3 regions of the Achromobacter sp. Root565 genome follow, and region 3 is predicted to be linked to each of the others. Evidence: predicted binding sites of a transcription regulator. Region 3 holds the regulator's gene; each other region holds the start of a gene.
What was found. The regulator FNR, encoded in region 3, switches genes on or off when oxygen is low (the NO sensors DNR and NnrR bind a similar motif). The targets are predictions, from matches to a motif close to TTGATNNNNATCAA.
Positions count from the first base shown of each region.

Region 1: the regulator FNR is predicted to act here: its motif matches at 1,045-1,058, upstream of ASD71_RS13990 (universal stress protein).
Region 2: the regulator FNR is predicted to act here: its motif matches at 1,031-1,044, upstream of dsrO (sulfate reduction electron transfer complex DsrMKJOP subunit DsrO).

Region 1 is NZ_LMGO01000001.1:3,126,145-3,128,407, reverse strand. It holds gene ASD71_RS13990 (universal stress protein) at 70-933, opposite strand; gene ASD71_RS13985 (trimeric intracellular cation channel family protein) at 1,158-1,796, shown strand; gene ASD71_RS13980 (GntR family transcriptional regulator) at 1,956-2,263, shown strand, end outside.
Region 2 is NZ_LMGO01000006.1:183,586-185,848, forward strand. It holds gene ASD71_RS22265 (pirin family protein) at 1-270, opposite strand, end outside; gene ASD71_RS22270 (DNA-deoxyinosine glycosylase) at 454-990, shown strand; gene dsrO (sulfate reduction electron transfer complex DsrMKJOP subunit DsrO) at 1,109-1,882, shown strand; gene nrfD (NrfD/PsrC family molybdoenzyme membrane anchor subunit) at 1,904-2,263, shown strand, end outside.
Region 3 is NZ_LMGO01000001.1:2,259,443-2,261,705, reverse strand. It holds gene ASD71_RS10125 (hypothetical protein) at 1-714, opposite strand, end outside; gene fnr (fumarate/nitrate reduction transcriptional regulator Fnr) at 729-1,457, opposite strand; gene ASD71_RS10115 (gamma-glutamylcyclotransferase) at 1,555-1,989, opposite strand; gene clpB (ATP-dependent chaperone ClpB) at 2,128-2,263, shown strand, end outside.

The DNA of each region.
Region 1 (2,263 bases), 870 kb from region 3:
TTGCGAAGCGAAGACAGGTCAATCAAAAAAAGGCGGCGCACAAGCGCCGCCTTTTTGCTGGCGAAAAACTTACTCTTCGCCGCTCAGCCGGACGATCAGCACATCGCTGGGCAGGGATTCCAGCAGCCGCTCGGCCACGCTGCCGATGGCGGTGCGCAGGATGCCCGTGCGGCCATGGGTGCCGGTGACGACCAGATCGGACCGGTGGTTGAACGAGTAATCCGACAGCACGGTTTCGGGCTGGCCGGCTTCGAGTACGACCTTGGTCGGGCGGCCCTTGGGCAGTTCGGGCGTTTCGGCGATGAAGCGCTCGGCGCACTGTTCGGCAGTTCGGTACAGATTGTCGACGACGGCGTCGTCGGGCTTGGTCACGCTCTGGAACGGGACTTCGTAGGCATTGAACAAGGTGATGTCGGCGTTGGGCACCAGTTGCAGCGCGGCGCGCAGCGCCTGGCGCGAGCCATCCGAGAAGTCGGTGGCGACGAGCACGTCTCGATAAGGCCTGCGGGGGCGGTTCTTGACGACCAGCACGGGCTGGCGCGCCTGGCGGGCCAGCTTTTCGACGGTGGTGCCAAGCAGCAGGCGGCCCAGCGTTTCCTGGCGGGCGATGCCGGCCACGATCAGTGAGCAGCCATACGCGTCGGCGGTTTCCATGATGCTGGCGACGGGGTCGCCCTTGGTGACCACGACTTCAGCCGGCACGTTGGCGGCGGCGACGTCTTCGGCGAGTTCGCGTTCGACGAGGGCCTTGTGATCCGGCGACAGACGGCGCCAGACGGGGGTGGTGAGCGGCGTGGCATGGGATTCCATGACATGCAGCATGATCAGCTTGGTGTTCAGTTCCTTGGTCAACTGCAGCGCGCGGTCGAGGGCTCTGTCGCCGCGCGCACTCAGGTCGGTGGCCAGAAGGATGGGGCCAATTTGCTGGGTCATACCTAATCTCCCGGTTACGGCCAGAGGGGCGGCTCCCGCGTCCGCGCTGCCTGGCCCAGTAGCGCCCGGTCGGGCACGTCTCCATTGTCTCGCCGCGAAACGAGACCGGAGTTGATCATTGTCAACGCAGGTTTGAGGGTACGGGATGAAGCGCGCGCAGGCAATGGCGCGTCCGCCGGCAAGGCTCAATACAATGGGGCCTGCCCAAGCTACCCCCCCCTACTATGTTTACCGATCTGTCGCCCGCCCTGCTGCACACGCTGTACCTGGTCGCCATCGTTGCCGAAGCCATGACGGCCGCACTGTCGGCGGGCCGGCGCGACATGGACTGGATGGGCGTCTGCATCATCGCGTGCGTGACGGCGCTGGGCGGCGGGTCGCTGCGCGACGTGCTGCTGGGCCACTATCCGCTGACGTGGGTCGTGCATCCCGAGTACCTGTGGATGACGGGCGGCGCGGCCATCCTGACCGCGCTGATCGCCCCGGTCATGCGCCGCTTGCGCAGCGTGTTCCTGCTGGCTGACGCGCTGGGGCTGGTCGCGTTCACGGTCATCGGCTGCCAGGTGGCGCAGATGATGCAGCTGCCGATCACCGTGGTGCTGATCAGCGGCATGATCACCGGGTGCGCTGGCGGCGTGCTGCGCGACGTCCTTTGCAACGAGGTGCCGCTGCTGTTCCGCAAGGAACTCTACGCCAGCGTGTCCCTGGTGACGGGCGCGCTGTACCTGGGCTCGATGTCGCTCGGCCTGTCGGCCAACGCCTCGGTGCCCATCGCGCTGGCGGCGGGCCTGACCATGCGCCTCATGGCGCTGCGCTTCAACTGGCAGATGCCCAAGTTCGTCTACCGCGACGATTGGGACTGACCGTGCCCATCGGTCGAATTTGACCTTCCGCCACTACCCGGCGCCGGCCGCCAGACGCTGTGTCCACCGTGTGAAACATTAATTCTATTTCTGTTTCAATAGATTTCTAGTATCTTGTCACGGTCTCATAGCTTGCATACGCAGTAGAAGGGGAGCCGATTGGACGTCAAAGCGCCCGCCACGATTCCGTATTTCCTACAGGAACAGATTCGTGAGTTGATAGTGAACGGCACTATCCGGCCCGGGCAGCCGTTACGGGAACAGGAACTGGAACAGCGTTTCGGCACCAGCCGCAGCCCCATCCGGGAAGCGATGCGACTGCTGGAGCTGAGCGGTCTGGTGACGCACATCCAGCGCAAGGGCTTCCGGGTCACGCTATATACCGAGACCCAGATCCGCCATCTGTACATGCTGCGCGCGGAGCTGGAAGCGTATTGCATCCGGCAGGTCGCGGAGATGCCCGATGT
Region 2 (2,263 bases), on a different contig from region 3:
GCCGATGACGCCGCCGTTGCCGGTGGAGTCGCGGTGTTCGACTTCGCCGCTGTAGACGATGGTCACGGTTTCAAAGCCGCGATGCGGGTGCTGGCCGACGCCGCGGGGCTGGCTGGCCGGGCCGAATTCGGCGGGGCCGGCGTAGTCCAGCAGCAGGAACGGGCTGGTGTCGCGGCCCTTGTCGTTGTACGAAAACATGGAGCGCACCGGAAACCCGTCGCCCACCCAATGGGGACGGGGGCTGGCGTGCACGCCGAGGATCTTCTTCATGGTGTGGTTTCCTGTTGCGCGGCCCCTTCGGGGCCGTTCGTCATAGGCAAGAAGATAAGGGCGGAATGCCGATATCGGTAGTGCCCGTGGCTGATAAGCACTGTTCCATGCGGCGAACGATCAGCGCGGGGCCCGTTGGGCGAGGCCGCGGCAGGCGGTATCCTCCCCGGCATGGACAAGATCATGAACGAAGCCGACGCGGCGCGGCGCGATGGCGCGGTGACGGGATTCGCCCCGGTCGTGGGAATGGGCGCGCGGGTGTTGGTGCTGGGTTCCATGCCCGGCGTGGCGTCGTTGCGGCAGGTGCAGTATTACGCGCATCCGCGCAATGCGTTCTGGCCGCTGGCGGCGCGGATATTCGGGTTCGATCCCGGCTTGGACTACGACGCGCGCTTGCGCGCGTTGCAGGCGAACGGCGTGGCGCTGTGGGATGTGCTGCAGGCGTGCGAACGGCCGGGGAGCCTGGATGCCGATATCCGCGGCGATACGCTGGTGCCGAACGATTTTGGAGCATTCCTGGCTTGCCATCCGTCGATCGTGCGCCTCTGTTTCAACGGCGCAAAGGCGGCGGCAATGTTCCGGCGGCATGTGCTGCCGACGTTGGCCGCGCCGAAGCTGGCTTTGTTCGAACTGCCGTCGACCAGCCCCGCCCACGCGGCGGCCAGTTTTGAGCAAAAGCTGGCGGCGTGGGAGCCGGCGTTGAGATTGCCGTCGGCCTGACGCAGCAGACGGCCATGGTGACCTCAGCTCCGTCCCTCAATTGACCGATATCAAGGCTCTATATAACTACAAGTGATAAGTTAATTTCCGTAACACTTAAACGTTTCGGAGTTTAACGATGCACACCCCCAACAGTCCCCCTGAAACGCCGCTTCCGGGCAAGCGCGGCTTTCTGAAAGGGCTGCTCGGCCTGGGCGCCGCCGCCTCGGTCATTCCCATCCACGCCGAGGCCGCGCCCGGCCTGAACGGCCAGCCGCCGCGCCGGCCCGGCATGGCCGGAAAGCGCTACGGCATGGTCGTCGACATGCGCAAATGCATCGGCTGCCAGTCCTGTACGGTGAGCTGTTCGCTGGAGAACGTGCCGCCCATCGGGCAGTTCCGCACCACCGTACTGCAGTACGAGGTCATGCCCGACACCGGTGGCCCCTGTTCCATGGTGATGCTGCCGCGCCTGTGCAACCACTGCGATAAGCCCCCCTGTGTGCCGGTCTGTCCGGTGCAGGCGACGTTCCAGCGCGAGGACGGCATCGTGCTGGTCGACAACGCGCGCTGCGTGGGTTGCGGCTATTGCGTGCAGGCCTGTCCGTACGACGCGCGCTTCATCAATCACGAGACCCATACCGCGGACAAGTGCACGTTCTGCGAGCATCGGCTGGAAGCCGGGCTGCTGCCGGCGTGCGTGGAAAGCTGCGTGGGCGGCGCGCGCGTGATCGGCGACATGAACGATCCGGACAGCGCGATCTCGCAGTTGCTTGCCGAACACAAGGCCGACATCAAGGTGCTCAAGCCCGAGATGAAGACCGATCCCCACGTCTTTTACATCGGCCTGCCCGATGCGTTCGTGCACCAGGTCGACGGCCAGGCCGGCGTGCGCCTGGCGGGTGGTCACTGAGCCAAGGAAGGGGAGACTCTCATGCAAATTTCTGAATTGCTTACGCCGGTCTACGACGCCGCCTGGCTGCCTTGGGCCGTGCAGTATTTCTTTCTGATCGGCATCAGCGCGACGACCGCGCTGACCGCCGCCTTCGCGACGTTTGGGCGTGCGGATTCCGCGTCGCGCCGGCTGTTGCCGGCGGCCGTGACAGTGCTGCTGGTCAGCGCCATCGCCGCGCCGGTGTCGCTGCTGGCCGACCTGCATCAGCCCGGCCGCTTCTGGCACTTCTATGCGCACGTCACGCCTTGGTCTTGGATGTGGCTGGGGGCAGTGCTGCTGCCGGTTTTCGTGACGCTGGCGCTGCTGTTCTGCGCGGCGTGGTGGTGGGGGCGAATCGGG
Region 3 (2,263 bases):
TGGCCGCTCGTTGGTCAGGTACAGATAGGAAGACGGGTTGGCGACGACGTAGCGCATGGCCAGGCCGTCGCGGCGCAGCACCCCGTCCACGTTGTTCAGCACCGCATACCGATGCACCAGTTGCGCGCCGGCCGAATGACCGGCCAGTACGAGACCGGTAAGAGCTGGCAGGCGCTTGCGGTCGTTCAGGCTGCGCAGCAGGTCGTCCAGGACCTGAAACGAAGTGACGGGCGCAGGCCGGCCGGTGGCCTGGACGCTTTCCTGGCCGTCTTCCCAACTGGCCTTGCGCCAGGCCGCCATACCCGAGAAACCCGAGTCGATCGACCCGGAAAACCGCGGGGCAAGAACCAGCGTGTCGCTCGCGCGCCCGGGATCGGCGGCCACCAGCGCGGCGGCGGTTTCGTAGTAGTTGTCGGCGTCGCGCTTGACGCCGTGGATGACGATGAGCACCTGCTTGATGCCGCGCAGGTCGTCCTTGGCCAGATCCCGGTTGGCGTAGACCGGCATCTTGTACCGGTGACCGGGCCGGCCCAGTTCAACGGCCTGCCAGCGCAGCGGCGCCGCGCGCTTGGGCGCGGGCGTGGCTTCGTCGTAGTCGTAGGGGTCGGGCAGCGGCGTTTGCGCGCGCGCGGCGCCGCACGCGAGCATGGCGACGACGGCAAGCGATGCCGCCAGCGCGGTGCGGGACAGGGAAGTGGCAGGCGGGCGTCGCATGGCGCGGCGACCGCTCAGCAGCTTTCGTGTCCCAGCAGTTGCTTGAGCGCGGGCAGGTCCAGGATGCGGACTTCGCGCTGGTTGATCTTGATGAGGCCGTCGCGGGCAAATCGCGAGAACAGACGGCTGACCGTTTCCAGCGTCAGGCCCAGGTAGTTGCCGATTTCTTCGCGGCTCATGCGCAGTACGAACTCGGTGGACGAATAGCCCAGCGAGGCATAGCGCTGCGACAGGTTCAAGAGGAACGCGGCCAGGCGCTGTTCCGACCGCATGGACCCCAGCGAGGCCAGCATTTGGTGCGAGCGGGTGATCTCGCGGCTCATGAGGCGGCGGAACTGCTGTTGCAGTGACGGCAGGTGCGACGCGACGCGATCGACTTCGTTCAGGCGGATGACGCAAACCTCGGAGTCTTCGAGCGCCACGGCGGCCGACACGTGCTTGCCGTCCAGCATGCCGTCCATGCCGACGATTTCGCCGGGCAGATGAAAGCCGGTGATCTGGATCTGGCCGGTGGCGTCTTCAAGCTGCGTCTTCAGGCTGCCGAAGCGCACGCCATAGACGGCGTCGAGCGGATGATCCAGCGAATAGAGCGTCTTGCCTTTTTCCACGCGGACGCGCTCTTTAACCAGTTCGTCCAGCTTTTCGACTTCGGCGGCTGCCATGCCCACGGGAACGCAGACGTGACCCAGCATGCACGTGGAACAGTGGGCGGCATCAGGGGCAATGGGGACCCGTTTTTGCATACGATGACCTTTAGAGTGCCCATTGCGCGGCGGGCGCCGGAACGGGTGTGAAGCACGAGACAGGCATCTATTGTAGTCCGTTGTTACTACGGGTGTCTTACCGGGCGTCCTGCTTTGTTCTGGAAAGGCGGTGAGCGATCCAGTCGTCCCCCGCAATATCGACCGCCGCGGCCCGCAGCGCGGGGTCGATCGGATAGTACGCGCAGGGCAGAAGACCCGTCGCGCCGGGGCCTTCCAGGCGGGCGGAAACCGTCCGGCGCACGAAGCAGCCGGGCTTGCCGGGCTCGTATTCCTCGATCTCGTCCATCAGGGCAATCAGCGCCGGATCCACCCGGTAGACATCGCCGCGTACGCGCCGTCCGTCGTCCACGGGGATCAGGCCGGGCCAGTCGCCGAAATCGACCAGCATGCCAGGCACGCTGGCCGGTCCGACGTGGCTGGCGGCCGGCAAGCCGCGCGCCTCGGCGGCGCGGGCAAGATCGTTGATTTCGCCGGCCCGTAGGGTGCCGTACACAAAAACGTATATGCTCATTGCTCTGTTTGCTGGTGCACGTCGAAGAAAACCATGAGGGCCGCCGGGTGTTGAAATTGTCCCATCCGGCCACATATTCAGGTTATCGAGCCAGCCGGCACGGATCGGTCAGGCTCCCCACAAGCCAATACGACCATTATGCGATTCGACAAACTGACGACCAAGTTCCAACAAGCGCTGGCGGACGCGCAAAGTCTCGCCGCCCGCAACGACCATCCCTACATCGAACCCGTCCACGTGCTGTCCGCCCTGCTGTCGGATGCTGACAGCGGTG